DNA from 2 places in the Azospirillum sp. Sh1 genome. Region 2 is predicted to be linked to the other one. Evidence: predicted binding sites of a transcription regulator. Region 2 holds the regulator's gene; the other holds the start of a gene.

Region 1 (7,631 bases), on a different contig from region 2:
AGGCCGCCCACGCCATCCGCGCCATGCTGGTGCGCGGCGCGCCGCTGATCGGTGCCGCGGCGGCCTACGGCGTGGCTCTGGCCCTGCGTGCCGATGCCAGCGACCGCGGGCTGGAGCGGGCCTGCGCCACCCTGCTGGCGACCCGCCCGACGGCGGTCAACCTGCGCTGGGCGCTGGAGCGCATGCGCGGCCTGCTGGCCCCGCTGCCGGAGGCCCGGCGCGTCGGGGCCGCCGAGGCGGAGGCCGCGGCCATCGCCGACGAGGATGTCGAGATCAACCGCTCCATCGGCCTGCACGGCGCGGCGTTGATCCGCGCCGCGGCGGCGAACAAGGTTCCGGGTGAGCCGGTGAATGTGCTGACCCACTGCAACGCCGGCTGGCTCGCCACCGTCGACTGGGGCACGGCGCTCGCCCCCGTCTATGCCGCTTTCGAGCAGGGCATCCCGCTGCATGTCTGGGTGGACGAGACGCGGCCGCGCAACCAGGGCGCCAGCCTGACCGCCTGGGAGCTGAAGCACCACGGCGTCCCCCACACCGTCATCGCCGACAATGTCGGCGGCCATCTGATGCAGCATGGCAAGGTCGATTTGTGCATCGTCGGCACCGACCGCACCACCGCGACCGGCGACGTCTGCAACAAGATCGGCACCTATCTGAAGGCGTTGGCCGCGCACGACAACGGCGTTCCCTTCTATGTCGGACTGCCCTCGCCGACCATCGACTGGACCATCGCCGACGGCGTGCGCGACATCCCCATCGAGGAGCGCGACGGCCGCGAGGTGAGCGAGCTGACCGGCCGCACCGCCGACGGCCGGATCGAGACGGTGCGCGTCACCCCCGACGGCAGCCCGGTCGCCAATTACGCCTTCGACGTTACGCCGGCCCGCCTGGTGACCGGCCTGATCACCGAACGCGGCGTCTGCCCCGCCACGCGCGACGGGCTGCTCGGGCTGTTTCCGGAGCGGGGCTGAGGGCCTGTTTGAAAAATCCGTCGGCCAACATTCAACGCCTTTCCATCGTCATTCCCGCGAAGGCGGGAATCCAGGAAACTCCGTAACGAAGGAGCTGAAATGGCTGGATTCCCGCCTTCGCGGGAATGACGGCTGAATAAGTGTTTCGGTTCCAGTGTGTTAATCGCCTGCGAGATCTGTGCATCCCGTAGTGCCTTCGCGGGGATGACGGATCGGGAAAGGACGGAACATGATGGACGCTTTCAAACAGGCTCGGAGGGCATTGCCGGCAAGGTGACGGTCAGGTGGAGCGGGAGCGGGCGGAAAATGCTTTCCCCTGTTCGGCGATCCGTTCGGCATCGAAGTCCGTCAAGCGTCTCTCGGCCAGATCGGTCATGCCCCGGTCAATATCCGCCTTCAGCGACGCGAATTCCTGGCGCTGCAGGGCGGCCGGCAAGGTGATGATCAGACGTTCGATCTCGGTCATGACTGCTCCTCATGGAATACTCGATCATACCCATCGAGGCCGTCAACCTACCCCTTCCACCATCTCCCGCGCCCGCCGCAGGTCGGCGACGAAGTCGCGATAGGCCTGCGCCGCCCCCTCCCCCGCCGGCAGGCGCAGCAGGTAGGACGGGTGGACGGTGACGAAGCCGTTCCAGTCGCCAAACCCCATCGGCCCGCGCTCCCGCAGGACCGACACGCTGCGTCCGGTCAGCGCCAGGGCCGCCGTGGCGCCCAGCGTCACCACCAGGCGCGGGCGGACGAAGGACAGCTCCTTCATCAGCCACCAGCGGTAATGCTTCACCTCGCCGGCGGTCGGCGACTGGTGCAGGCGGCGCTTGCCGCGGGCGACGAACTTGAAATGCTTCACCGCGTTGGTCAGGTAGGCGGCGCTCCGCTCGATCCCGGCCTCTTCCAGCGCGCGGGCCAGCAACTGCCCGGCCGGGCCGACGAAGGGGCGTCCCTCCAGGTCCTCCTGGTCGCCGGGCTGCTCGCCGACGATGGCGATGGCGGCGCCCACCGGCCCCTCGCCCGGCACCGCCTGCGTCGCCCCCGGCACCAGCGGATCCGCCGCCAGGATGATGCGGTTCAGCTCGGCCAGCGTCGCCGGCTCCTGCCGGGCCATGGCGGCGACTGCCTTGTCGGGGTTGCGGCGGCGCGGGGCCGCGGCTTCCGCCTCGATCATCGCCTGCACCCGCGCGGGCGCGGAGCGGATCATGCCGGGAATGGCCGCCGCTTCCGGCAAATTGGCCCAGTATTTCCGCGGCATCTCCGCCCGCATCGCCGCAGGGTTCACCCGCGCCGGGTTGAAGGTGCTCTCGTAATAGCGCTGCCAGCCCTCGGCGAAGCGGTCGTCGCGGTCGAGCCCCTCCGGCCTCAAAGCCGCCGGCCCGACGGTCAGCGCCCGCCGGTCCCACTGCAGCGAGCCCACCGGCGTCAGGATCGTCCAGACCAGACTCTCGAAGCGCTCGACGAAGAAGGGGGCGGTGGCCTCGACGATGAAATGGTCGGGCTCGAACCACGCGACATAGCGCTCGGCCCCATCGGGATCGCGCACCTCGCGGAAGCGCAGGAAGGCGTGCATCTTGTGCAGGTCGCGCCGCACCGCCTTGTCCAGCAGCGCCAGCCGGTGCACCAGCGGGTCGGCATGGTGGTCGAGCATATCGCGCTCCCCCCGCAGCACCCGCCACACCAGCCGGTGCAGCAGGGCGTAGCGTTCCGGATCGCGGTGGCAGACCACGCTTTCGATCAGCGCCCCCACCGGGCGCGGCAGCGACACCGGCGGCGCGTCCGCCGGCAGAGGTGCGTCATCCCCGAACAGCGACGGCGCCGCCCCGACGCTCCACACCACCTCGCCCGGATCGGCGCCAAGTGCGACCAGCCCGCGCAGCGCGCGGCGGAAGCCGTCGAGGTCGGCGCCGTCCCTCAGGTCCACACGATGCATGGCTCAGAACAGGCTGAGTTGCTTGGGCGGCGCCACCAGCCGCTGCCGCAGGTCGGCGCGGTCGGTCAGCCCGCCCGGATGGTGGTCGGCGGCGATCAGGAAGGCGCGCGCCCGCTTCAGCCCCGACGACAGCCGGGCCACATCCTCCAGCCGCAGGGTGGTGTGGCGCCGCGCCTCGACGATCCTGTCGACCGCCCGCGCGCCCAGACCCGGCACGCGCAGCAGCATCTCGCGATCGGCGCTGTTGACGTCGACCGGGAAGCGCTCCCGGTTCTTCAGGGCCCAGGCCAGCTTGGGGTCGATGCCGAGGTCCAGCATCCCGCCCTCGCCCCCGGCGGCGATCTCCTCCACCGTGAAGCCGTAATAGCGCAACAGCCAGTCGGCTTGGTACAGCCGGTTCTCGCGCTGCAGCGGCGGCGGCTTGGCCGGGAGGGCGGAACTCGCCTCCGGGATCGGGCTGAAGGCCGAATAATAGACCCGCCGCAGCCCATAGCGGCGATAGAGCGTGTCGCTGGTCTCCAGCACCGACAGGTCGGTGGAGGCGTCGGCGCCGACGATCATCTGGGTGCTCTGCCCGGCGGGGGAGAAGCGGCGCTTCTCCTCCTTGGCCTCCAGGATGCGTTCGCCGACCTGTCCCATCACCGCCTTGATCGCGCCGCCGTCCTTCTCCGGCGCGAACTCCTTCAAACTGCGGTCGGAAGCCAGTTCCAGGTTGATCGACAGCCGGTCCGCCCACAACCCGGCCTGTTCGATCAGCCAGGGGCTGGCCTCCGGGATCGTCTTCAGGTGGATGTAGCCGGCGAAGCCATGGTCGCGCCGCAGCGTGCGCGCCACCAGCATCAGCTGCTCCATCGTGTAATCGGGCGAGCGGATGATGCCGGAGGACAGGAACAGCCCCTCGATGCAGTTGCGCTTGTAGAAGCCCAGCGTCAGCCGCACCACCTCGTCCACGCTGAACCGCGCGCGGCGCACGTTGGAGGAGCGGCGGTTGATGCAGTAGGCGCAGTCGAACAGGCAATAGTTGGTCAGCAGGATCTTGAGCAGCGAGACGCAGCGCCCGTCCGGCGTATAGGCATGGCAGATGCCGGCCCCGGTGGTCGAGCCGATGCCGTCCGGCCCGCCCGTCCGCCGCTTGGCGCCTGACGACGCGCAGGAGGCGTCGTACTTCGCCGCGTCGGCGAGAATTTCGAGCTTGTCGAGCAGCGCGTCATCCACCGTGGAGGCTTCCCTCTCCCTTGAAGATGTTCGCAATATGTTCTTTTGAAAGCAAAAGGCAAGCCGAATGGCGGGGGCAAAATCGTGCCTTCGGCCCGTCTTTTCAGCCCGCTCCCTTAGCCCGCCGCAAGCGCCTCGCCCAACTCTCGACCCAGTTTCTGCAGCACGCTGTCCCAGTCGCCCGGCGCGGTCTGCCGGAACAGCCGGACCGACGGATACCAGACCGTGTCGTGGCGCCCCTGCATCCAGCGCCATTCGGCGTTGTGGGGAAGCAGCGCCCAGGTCGGGCGCCCCAGCCCGCCGGCGAGATGGACGGTCGAGTTGTCGACCGACACCACCAGATCCATGGCGGAGATCAGCGCCGCCAGCCCGTCGATGTCGCCCCAGGCATCCAGCCCCGCATCGGTGACGCCGGCGGCGGCGGCCTCCGCGGCGACGTCGCCATATTGCAGGCTGACCAGCTTCACGCCGGGCCGCTCCAGTGCTCCAGTCAATGCCTGGGCCAGCCGGGCGAGGGGGATGGAGCGCAGATGCCCGACGGCGGCGTTCTTGCTGCTCCAGGAAACCCCGATCAAGCGCCGGCCATCCCCGAGACGCCGCCGCAGTTCGGCCACCCGGTCGGGATCGGCCTTCAGGAAGGCGGGCTGGCGGCCGGCGAAGTCCTCGATCCGGCGGCGCATCAGGCGCGGCAGGCTGCCGGCCGGGATCTGCGCGACCACGTCCGGCGCGGTCAGCCGTCCGTCCGGCGGTTCGCCGCGCGCCACCACGGTGACGCCCGGCGGGCAGTGGGGCAGGCAGTGGGGCAGGCCGCGGGCGAAGAGCGGGGCCAGCCGCGCGTCGCAGTCCAGCACCACCCGTACCCCCTCCCCGGCCAGCTGCGGGATCAGGCTGGCGAACATCACCTCGTCGCCCAGCCCCTGCTCGCCCCACACCAGCAGTCTGCCGTCGCCCAGCGCCCTGCCGTCCCAGAGCGGCTGGGGGAACTCCGCCCGCGGGAAGCGGCCGGACGGCACGGCCCAGCCCAGCTCATAGTCGTCCCACCCCTCCGCCAGCCGGCCGAGCGTCAGCAGGGCGATGGAGCGGTTGAAACGCGCCTGGGGCGCGCCGCCATCGGCGTTGACCGCCTGTTCGAAGGCGCCCAGCGCCTCGCCGGCCTTTCCCCGCGCCATCAGGACGGAGCCCAGCGTGTTCCAGCCGCCGGCAAATTTGGGTTCAAATCTGGGTTCTGCGGCGACGGCGGCCCGCGCGTCCGCTTCCGCCGGCTCCAGCCGGCCCAGCTTCAGCCAGCCGTCGGCGCGGTTGTTCAGCAGCACCGGGTTCCCCGGCAGCAGGACCAGCCCGCGGCCATAGCCGGCGACCGACTCCGCAAGCCGCCCCAGCCCCTTCAGCCGGTTGGCCAGCTCGTTCCACAAGGCCGGATCGCCGGGGGCGAGCGCCACGGCGATGCGCGCGGCCTCCGCCGCCCGTTCCGGCAGCCCTTCCCCCGCCAACAGGCTGGCGAGGGTCGAGAACAGCCCGGCATCCGCCGGATCGTCCGAGACGGTCATCGCCCGGCGCTGGGCCGCCATGGCGGCCCCGCCCCGCCCCAGTTCCCGCTCCGTAGCGGCGAGCCGCAGCAGCGCCTTGGCATGCGCCGGCTCCAGCACCAGCGCCGCGCGGAAGCCGTCCCGCGCCCCGGCGAACCGCCCCTGCGCCTCCCGCAGCAACGCCCGGTTCAGGTGGATGCTGGCGTGGAGCGGCGCCACCATCAGCAGGGCGCCATACTGCTCCTCCGCCTCGGCCGTCCGTCCCAGATCCTGCAGGAGCCCGGCCAGCTGGAAGCGCGGTTCCACCGCCTCCGGCTGCAGGGCGACGGCGTTGGCGTAGAGGCGGGCGGCGCGGTCCGGCCGCTTCAGCGCGGCCTCGACCCGTGCCAGATTGATGTGGAAATCGGCGATGTCGGGCGCGACGGCGATGGCGCGGCGGATCCGGTCGATCGCCTCGTCCGTCCGGCCGGTCAGCGCCGCCAGGATGCCCCACAGGTGAAGCGCATGGGGATGGCCGGGGGATGCCGCGAGAATGCGGCGATACAGGGTGTCGGCCTTGGCGAAGCGCCCGGCCTCCTGATGATCCAGCGCCGCGACCAGGGCTTCCTGCAATGTTGCCATCGCCCTTTATAGGTTGGGGGGAATTGCCGGTACAAGTCCCGCTCCGGTTCCGGTCCTTATCGGGTCGCAAATTGTTCGGGTGCCGTCTTGACAGGAAAGCGGGACGGGGCCACGTGCTCATCACCTGGATCCGGGCCCCTCTGGCGACTTAGACGTGGTCGCGATGTCGGATCTCTTCACCTGCTTTTGCGCCGACGGGCGTGACCGCACTTGGAGGGACCGATGTCCTTTTCCCCGACCCCTTCGCCGGAAAGCCCGCCCCGGATCCCGGCCCTTCCCGCTTCCGACGCCTCCCCGACGCGCGCCGCCCCTCCGGCGCGCGGCCGCAGCCTCACGCCCCTTCGGGGTGACAGTCTTGCGCCTTGTCAGGGTGTCGGCGGCAGGGCCTTTCCCGCAACTTCCTCATGAGAACGAGCATCGCCATGGACCAGACCGAACGCCAGATCATCGACGACCTGTTCGCCAAGCTGCATCAGGCCGAGGCGCAATCCGGCCCGCGCGATCCCGAGGCCGAGGCGCTGATCCGCGAGCGCATCGCCCGCCAGCCCGCCGCCCCCTATCTGATGGCCCAGGCCATCGTGATGATGGAGCAGGCGCTCGCCGCCTCGCAAGGCCGCAACGAGGAGCTGGAGCGCCAGCTGCGCGAGCGTCCCGCCGCTCCGGCCCAGTCCGGCGGTGGCGGCCTGTTCGGCAGCCTGTTCGGCGGCGGCCGGCCGGCTCCCCAGCCCCAGCCCCAGCCCCAGCCCCAGTACCAGCATCCTGCCGCCGCCCAGGCGGCCATGCCGCCGGGTTCGCCCTGGGGCCGTCCGGCCGCCAATGGGCCGGCCGCCAATGGGCCGGCAGGCGCCCCGGCCTATGGCGATCCCCGCGTCGCCGCCTATGCCCAGCAGCCGCGGGCCGGCGGCGGCTTCATGGCCGGCGCCATGCAGACGGCGGCCGGCGTGGCCGGCGGCATGCTGATCGGCAGCGCGCTGTCCAGCATGTTCTCCGGCGGCGAGGCGGTGGCCGCCGAGGCTGCCGGTGCGGCAACTGATGCCGCCACCGCCGCGACCGACCATGCCGAACAGGCGGTCGAGGACAGCGGCTGGGGCGATTTCGGCGGCGAAGAAGAACTCTGAGGCCCGCGCCGGTTCGCGGGAGGGAGGCGACCGGCCCCCTTCCCGCAGCCCCTTCCCGCAGCCCCTTCCCGTGGGCCTGTTCCCTCAGGCCTTCACGATGCGCTCGTCGAAGCCCTCGACGGCGCGCATGGCGTTGCGGGTGTCGACCACCAGCGGGCAATGGGCGGCAAGGCTGTGCCAGTCGATGCCGTCATGGTCGGTGACGATCACCGCCGCGTCGAAGCCGGCAAGCCGCTCCACGTCCCAGGCGACG
Region 2 (7,631 bases):
TGGGCCGGGAAGCCGCTGCCGGTGACTGCCGCCGGCTGGCCGGATGAGACGGCGGACGGCCCACCGGCGCTCGGCGGACGGTGGCGGCGCCTGTTGGTGCGCGCGGGCGGGCGACTCGCGGCATTGGCAGGGGCCGAGGGGGAGCGTTGGGTTCTGTGGCTGCCTGTCGCTTTCGGGGCGGGGGTGTCGCTGTATTTCGGCTTGCGGCAGGAGCCGGTCTGGTGGGGCGGGCTCGCGGGTGTCGGTGGGGCGGTTGTTCTGCTGTTGGCGGTGCGGCGCTGGTTCGCATTGGCCGGAGTGGCGATGGCTCTGCTGATGGTGGCGGCCGGATTTCTGGTGGCGCAGGCGCATACGGTCCGCATGGCGGCGCCGGTCCTGGCCCGAAGCATCGCTGGCGCCACCGTCACCGGCCGGGTGATGGCGGTGGAGCGGCGGCCGGGTGCCGTGCGGATCACATTGCGCGAGGCGACGGTCAGCAGACTGGCACTGGAGCAGACGCCGGCCGCCTTGAGAATCCGCCTGTCCGACCGCAATCCCGCGCCCGTCCCGGGATCGGTGGTTCGGCTGCGGGCGACGCTGTTGCCGCCGCAGGCGCCGGCCGAACCCGGAGCCTTCGACTTCCAGCGACGGGCCTGGTTCATGGGGCTGGGTGGAACCGGCTTCGCCACGGGGGCGGTAGAGCAGGTGGAGGCACCGCCGGTGACGGGCTGGAACACTGTCGCCATCGCCTTCGAACGGGCGCGGGGAGCCATTGCGGAGCGTGTCGCGGCGGCGATCGGCGACCCGGTGGAGGCGAGCGTCACCACCGCACTGCTGAATGGCGAGGAGTTCGGCATTCCGGAGGCGACGCTGGACGATTTCCGCAACAGCGGGCTGGCGCATCTTCTGTCGATTTCCGGCCTGCATGTCGGCATCGCGGCGGGCATCCTGTTCTATGTGGTGCGGGCGCTGCTGGCGTCGGTCCCCTATATCGCGCTGCGATGGCCGATCAAGAAGATCGCGGCGCTGTTCGGGATCGTGTCGGCGCTGGCCTATACGTTGCTGGTCGGGGCGCCGTTGCCGACGGTGCGGTCGGTGCTGATGACCGGCATGGTGATGGGCGCGATCATGCTGGATCGCCATCCGCTGAGCATGCGGCTGGTCGCCTTCGCCGGTCTGGTCACCATCGCCATGGACCCGGAGGGAATGCTGGGGCCGAGCTTCCAGATGTCGTTCGCGGCGGTGGTGGCGCTGATCGCGGCGTTCGAGCGCGGCAGTGTCAGGCTGGCGGAGTGGCGGCGCGACGCGGGGTGGCTTGGGCGCGGGCTGTTCTATGTCGGCGGGATCCTGCTGACCAGCGTGGTGGCGACGCTGGCGACCTTGCCCTTCTCGCTCTTCCACTTTCAGCAGATCGCCTTCTATGGCGTGCTGTCGAATCTGATCGCGATTCCCATCACATCCTTCTGGGTCATGCCGTGGAGCCTGATCGCCTATGCGCTGCTGCCCTTCGGGCTGGAGGCGCCGGCGTTGATCGCCATGAACTGGGGCGATCGGGCGGTGATCTGGACCGCGGCGTTCTTCGGCCGGTTGCCCTGGGCCTCGCTGACGGTGCCGGCGATGCCGGCGGAGGGATTCGCGGCGCTGGTGGCGGGCGGACTGTGGCTGTGTGTATGGAGGCGGCGGTGGCGCTGGTTGGGGATGCTGCCGATCCTGGCGGGGTTGGCCTCGCCGATGCTGGTGGAACGGCCGGATGTGCTGGTGGCGGGGGACGGGACGGTGGTGGCGGTGAGGCTGCCGGACGGGCGGCTCAGTGCCTCGGGCAAGGGAGGCGGGCGGGTGACCGAGACCTGGAGGGAACGCGACGGGGAGCGGACGGCAGCGGATCCCTGGCCGGCGGCGGGGCGATGGAGCGAGGGTGAGCGGTCGCTGAGTTGCGATGCTCTCGGGTGTCTGTACCGGCTACGGGGGAAGACGCTGGCGTTGCCACGGCTGCCGGACTCGCTGGACGAGGATTGTGGAGCGGCGGATGCGGTGGTGACGGCGGCGGTGGCCCGGGGATGCCGGGCTGGCGTGGTCGTCGACCGATGGGCGCTGCGGCATGAAGGGGCGCATACGCTGACGGTGACGGCCGAAGGGATAAAGGTGGAGACCGTGCGGGGGCTTAGGGGAGACCGGCCTTGGACCGGGGGGAGGTGAGAGATGCTGTTGCCCCTCCCTATCCCTCCCCCGCTTCGCGGGAGAGGGAACTCCGCTGCTCTGCCGCTCACTCCCTCTCCCACCAAAGGTGGGGGAGGGTTGGGGAGGGGGCAACAGGGCCTCAGTACTTGCGGACCAGACCGACCAGCTTGCCCTGCACGCGGACGCGGTCGGCGCCGAAGATGCGGGTTTCGTAGGCGGCGTTGGCGGGTTCCAGGGCAACCGTATTGCCCTTGCGGCGCAGGCGCTTCAACGTCACCTCGCCTTCATCGACCAGGGCGACGACGATGGTGCCGTTCTCCGCCGCGTCGCAACGCTGGATGATGATGGTGTCATGGTCGAGGATGCCGGCCTCGATCATCGAGTCGCCGGAAACCTCCAGCGCATAATGGTCGCCGGCGGTCAGCATCGAGGCGGGGATGTCGACGAAGGCGCTGTTGTCGCGCAGAGCTTCGATCGGCGTGCCGGCGGCGATGCGGCCGTAGAGCGGAAGCTGAACGGTCTCGTTGGCGGCGGCGGGCGTCGCGGCGGGAGGCGTGGTGTCGCGGCTGGCGAAGGCGAAATCGCCCTTGATGACGTTGGGCTGGAACTTCGGCTTGGGCGCGGCGCTGCGGCTGCGGGCGGCGTCCAGGCCTTCCGGCAGGCGGAGAACCTCCAGCGCGCGGGCGCGGTGGGGCAGGCGGCGGATGAAGCCGCGCTCTTCAAGCCCGGTGATGAGGCGGTGGATGCCCGACTTGGACTTCAGCCCCAGGGCGTCCTTCATCTCGTCGAACGACGGCGAGACACCGCCCTGGCCGAGCCGTTCGTGGATGAACAGCAGCAATTCGTGCTGCTTGCGCGTGAGCATGGATGCCTCCCGGCCGTCGCCAGACTGAAGATGGAACAAAAACCAAACGTTGCCTCCATGTTCTAGTTTGGTTCCTGCCGCGCGTCAAGCCCCCCGTCGGCTTCTTTTAGAACTTGAACGGAACATTTGGAACGCCGTGAAACAGTCTTCGCGGTGTTGTTCAACTGTTCAATCCGCCGTTCGGGGGCCTGTCGCCAAGTCTAGATGCTGAGCGCTCCATCGGTCAGGGGAAGCACCGTCACCATGGCGCCGGCCGGTTCCGGGTCGGCGTTGGGCGGGCGGGGGATCAGGCAATCGGCCTGGGCGTAGAGGGTGGTGATGGCGCTGTCCTGCCGGGCGAAGGGGGTGACGGTCAGGGCGCCGTCCGGGCTGGTGGCGAGCGTCGCGCGCAGATACTCTTCGCGCCGGTCGTTGGCCTTCAGCGCGGTGGTCAGGCGGGCGCGCAGCGGCAAGCGGTCGTCCTCGGGCGGCAGCCCCTGCAACAGGCGCAGGATCGGGCGCAGGAACAGGACGGCGGTGACACCGGTGGACACCGGGTTGCCGGGCAGGCCCAGCAGAGGCACCGACCCGGCGCGGCCGAACATCAGCGCCTTGCCCGGTCGCATTGCCACAGTCTGCACCTCCAGGGCCACGCCGCGTTCGGCCAGCACGTCGCGCACGAGGTCGTAATCGCCATGGGCGGCCCCGCCGGTGGTGACCAGCAGGTCGCAGCCGGCGGCCCCCTTCGCCAGCGCCGCCACGCTCTCCGGGGTATCCTTGGCGACCCCCAGATTGTGGGCGAGGCCGCCTTGGGCGGTCACCAGGGCGCAAAGGCCGAGCGCGTTGGTGCTGACGATCTGGCTCGGACCCAGCGGATCGCCGGGCAGGGCGATCTCGTCGCCGGTGGCGAGAATGGCGATGCGCGGCCGGCGGTGGACCGACAACCAGGGCACGTTGCCGCCGGCGGCCAGCGCGATGTCGCGGGCGGTCAGGCGCCGGCCCTTCGGCAGAAGTTCCTGGCCCAGGATGAAATCGAAGCCGGCTTCGCGGACGAAGCGGCCGGCAACCACGGCGCGGCCGATGCGGACGATGGTGTCGTCGGCGCTGCAATCCTCCTGCATCACCACGGCGTCGGCACCGTCGGGAAGGGGCGCGCCGGTGAAGATGCGCACCGCCTCGCCCGGGCCGACGCTGCCGGTGTAGGCATGGCCGGCGGCGGATTCGCCGATGCGGCGCAGCGGGATGGGAGCCTCGGCGGTCGCGGCGGCGATGTCGGCGGCGCGCACGGCCCAGCCATCCATCGCGGCGGCATGGAAGGGCGGCTGGGTCAGCCGCGCGACCACCGGTTCGGCCAGCACGCGGCCGAGCGCGTCGGGCAGGGCAACGGTCTCCGCCGGCAGAGGGGCGAAGGCCGACAGGATGCGGGCGCGCGCCTCGGCGACGGAGATCATCGGCTCATGCTCCAGCGTTCGGGGCGGCGGCACCCCATTCGCCGCTCTTGCCGCCGGCTTTGTGCAGAAGGCGGACGTCGGTGATGGTCATGCCGCGGTCCACCGCCTTGCACATGTCGTAGACGGTCAGGGCGGCGACGGTGACCGCGGTCAGCGCCTCCATCTCCACGCCGGTCTGGCCCTTAAGCTTGCAGGTCGCGGTCACGTCCACGGCATTGCGCGCGGGGTCGCAGGACAGGTCGACCTTGACCGAGGTCAGCATCAGCGGGTGGCACAGCGGGATCAGGTCCGGCGTGCGCTTGGCCCCCATGATGCCGGCCAGCCGGGCGACCGACAGAACGTCGCCCTTCTTCACCCCGCCCTGCATGATGAGCGCCAGGGTTTCCGGCAGCATCAGCACACTGGCTGCGGCGGTGGCGGTGCGTTCGGTCTCCGCCTTGTCGGAGACGTCGACCATCACCGCCTTGCCTTCGGCGTCGAAGTGGGTGAAGCCGGTCATCGGACGGTCTCCAGCAAGGGCTTTTCCATGAAGACGCTGACGCCGTTGTCCGCATAGCAGGCGTAAGGGCCGCGGTCGGTGAATCCGGCCTTGCGGTAGAGCGCCAGCGCCTCGTGCTGGTGGATGCCCGATTCGAGCAGCAGGGCGGTCAGCCCCTCATCCCGCGCCTGCTCCTCCAGCCGGGCGAGCAGACGGTCGCCGATGCGGTGGCCGCGGGCAGCGGCATCGACATACATGCGCTTCACTTCGCCATAGCCGGCGGGATCGACCCGCAGGGCGGCGCAGCCGACCGGAACGCCGTCCTTGCGGGCGACGAAGAAGCGGACGTCCGGCGCCTCCAGGGAGTCGATGTCCAGCAGGTGGCAGGTGTCCGCCGGATAGAGGTCCAGAAGATAGCGGTCGAGCGCGGCGACCAGAGCGATCACCGCATCCTGGCGCGGGCTTTCCGCGGCGATCATCACATTGGTCATGGCATCACACCGGGGCCAGCAGGGCGCGGGTGGCGGCGGTCACGTCGGCCTGCCGCATCAGCGATTCGCCGACCAGGAAGCAGCGCGCCCCGACCTTCGCCATCCGGGCCAGATCGGCGGGTGTGTAGAGGCCGCTTTCCGCCACCAGCATGCGGTCGGCCGGCACGTTGGCCGCCAGTTCCTCCGTCGTCGCGATGTCGACGGCCAGCGTCTTGAGGTTGCGGTTGTTGACGCCCAGCAGCGGCGTTTTCAGCAGCAGCGCACGGTCCAGTTCGGCGCGGTCATGCACCTCGACCAGCACGTCCAGACCCTGGGCAAGCGCGGCATCCTCGATCTCCGCCGCCTGGGCGTCGGACAGGGACGCCATGATGATGAGGATGCAGTCGGCGCCCAGCGCGCGGGCCTCCACGATCTGATAGGGATCGACCATGAAGTCCTTGCGCAGCACCGGCAGATCGACCGCGGCGCGGGCGGCGACCAGATACTCGTCCTTGCCCTGGAAATAGGGCTCGTCGGTCAGCACCGACAGGCAGCTGGCGCCTCCCTCGCGGTAGGCGCGGGCAAGGGCCGGCGGGTCGAAGTCGGCGCGGATCAGGCCCTTGGACGGGCTGGCCTTCTTGATCTCGGCGATCAGGCCATAGCGGCCGGCCTCCACCGCGGCGCTGAGCGCCCGGATGAAACCGCGCGGCGGGTTGGTTTCGTTGGCGGCCTTCGCGGCAGCCTCCACCTCCGACAGCGGACGGGCGGCCTTGCGGGTGGCGACCAGCGCGCGCTTGTCGTCGTTGATGCGGGTCAGAACGTCGCTCATCAGGCCACCGCCTCGTTGGTGATGGCGACCAGCCGGCGCAGGCGGTCGCGGGCGCCGCCGCTGTCGATGGCGTCGGCGGCCATGGCCACACCTTCCTTCAGCGTCGCGGCCTTGCCAGCCACATGCAGGGCGGCGGCGGCGTTCAGCAGGACGATGTCGCGGTAGGGGCTGCGCACCCCGTCGAACAGGGCGTGGATCGCCTCGGCGTTGACCTGGGCGTCGCCGCCCTTCAGGTCCTCGATGCGGGCACGGGGCAGGCCGGCATCCTCCGGCGTCACCTCGAACACCGACACCTCGCCGTCCTTCAACTGGGCGACGGTGGTGGGGCCGGTGGTGGTGATCTCGTCCAGCCCGTCGGAGCCATGGGCGACCCAGGCGGCCTCGGACCCCAGCCGCTTCAGCACCTGCGCCAGCGGCTCCACCCACTGCTTGGAGAAGACGCCGAGCACCTGCCGCCTGGCGGTCGCCGGGTTGGCGAGCGGTCCAAGCAGGTTGAAGACGGTGCGGGTGCCAAGCTCGACGCGGGTCGGGCCGACGTTGCGCATGGCGAGGTGGTGGCGCGGCGCCATCAGGAAGGCGATGTGGGCATCCCACAGCGCCTTGCGCACCAGCGCGAAGTCGCAGTCGAGGTTGACGCCCAGCGAGCCCAGCACGTCGGCGGCCCCGGATTTCGAGGAGATGGCGCGGTTGCCGTGCTTGGCGACCGGCACGCCGCAGGACGACACCACAAGCGCCGCGGCGGTGGAGATGTTGTAGGTGCCGGCGCCGTCGCCGCCGGTGCCGCAGGTGTCGATGGTGCCGGGAGGCGCCTCGACCGGGATCGCCTTGGCGCGCATGACGCGGGCGGCGCCGGTGATCTCGTCCACCGTCTCGCCGCGGACGCGCAGCGCCATCAGGAAGCCGCCCATTTGCGACGGGGTGGCATTGCCGGACATGATGATGTCGAAGGCGAAGCCGGCCTCGGCCTCGGTCAGGGCGGCGCCGGTGGCGACCTTGCCCAGGATGGCCTTCATGTCGGACAGATCGCCGCTCATGCTGCGCTCTCCAGGGCCGCGTTCTCCAGGCGAGGATTGGTCAGATCCAGGAAGTTCTGCAGGATCTTGTGGCCGTGTTCGCTCTCGATGCTCTCGGGATGGAACTGCACGCCGTGGATCGGCAGCTCGCGGTGTGCCAGCGCCATGATCAGGCCGTCGGCGGTCTCGCCGGTCACCTCCAGGCAGGCGGGCAGCGTGTCGCGCTCGACGATCAGCGAGTGGTAACGGGTGGCACGGAACGGGCTGGGTAGGCCGGCCAGTACGCCGCGGCCCTCATGCCGGATGTTGTCGACCTTGCCGTGCATGGGGACCGGCGCGCGGATCACCCGGCCGCCGAAGGATTGGCCGATGGACTGGTGGCCCAGGCA

Evidence for each region. Region 2 encodes LexA, which represses DNA repair genes until DNA is damaged. Its sites were predicted from a motif close to ATGTTCTANTTTGGTTC; they were not measured.
Region 1: a site for LexA is predicted at 4,140-4,156, ahead of FZ029_RS08150 (putative DNA modification/repair radical SAM protein). Genes of this name have one in related genera too.

The regions. Positions count from the first base shown of each region.
Region 1 is NZ_VTTK01000005.1:219,846-227,476, forward strand. It holds gene mtnA (S-methyl-5-thioribose-1-phosphate isomerase) at 1-971, shown strand, start outside; gene FZ029_RS08140 (hypothetical protein) at 1,252-1,437, opposite strand; gene FZ029_RS08145 (UdgX family uracil-DNA binding protein) at 1,480-2,898, opposite strand; gene FZ029_RS08150 (putative DNA modification/repair radical SAM protein) at 2,902-4,113, opposite strand; gene FZ029_RS33900 (tetratricopeptide repeat protein) at 4,230-6,260, opposite strand; gene FZ029_RS08160 (DUF2076 domain-containing protein) at 6,683-7,378, shown strand; gene FZ029_RS08165 (nucleotide sugar dehydrogenase) at 7,463-7,631, opposite strand, start outside.
Region 2 is NZ_VTTK01000014.1:99,992-107,622, forward strand. It holds gene FZ029_RS16280 (ComEC/Rec2 family competence protein) at 22-2,175, shown strand; gene lexA (transcriptional repressor LexA) at 2,297-3,022, opposite strand; gene glp (gephyrin-like molybdotransferase Glp) at 3,223-4,452, opposite strand; gene moaC (cyclic pyranopterin monophosphate synthase MoaC) at 4,457-4,951, opposite strand; gene FZ029_RS16300 (GNAT family N-acetyltransferase) at 4,948-5,421, opposite strand; gene trpC (indole-3-glycerol phosphate synthase TrpC) at 5,426-6,229, opposite strand; gene trpD (anthranilate phosphoribosyltransferase) at 6,229-7,263, opposite strand; gene FZ029_RS16315 (aminodeoxychorismate/anthranilate synthase component II) at 7,260-7,631, opposite strand, start outside.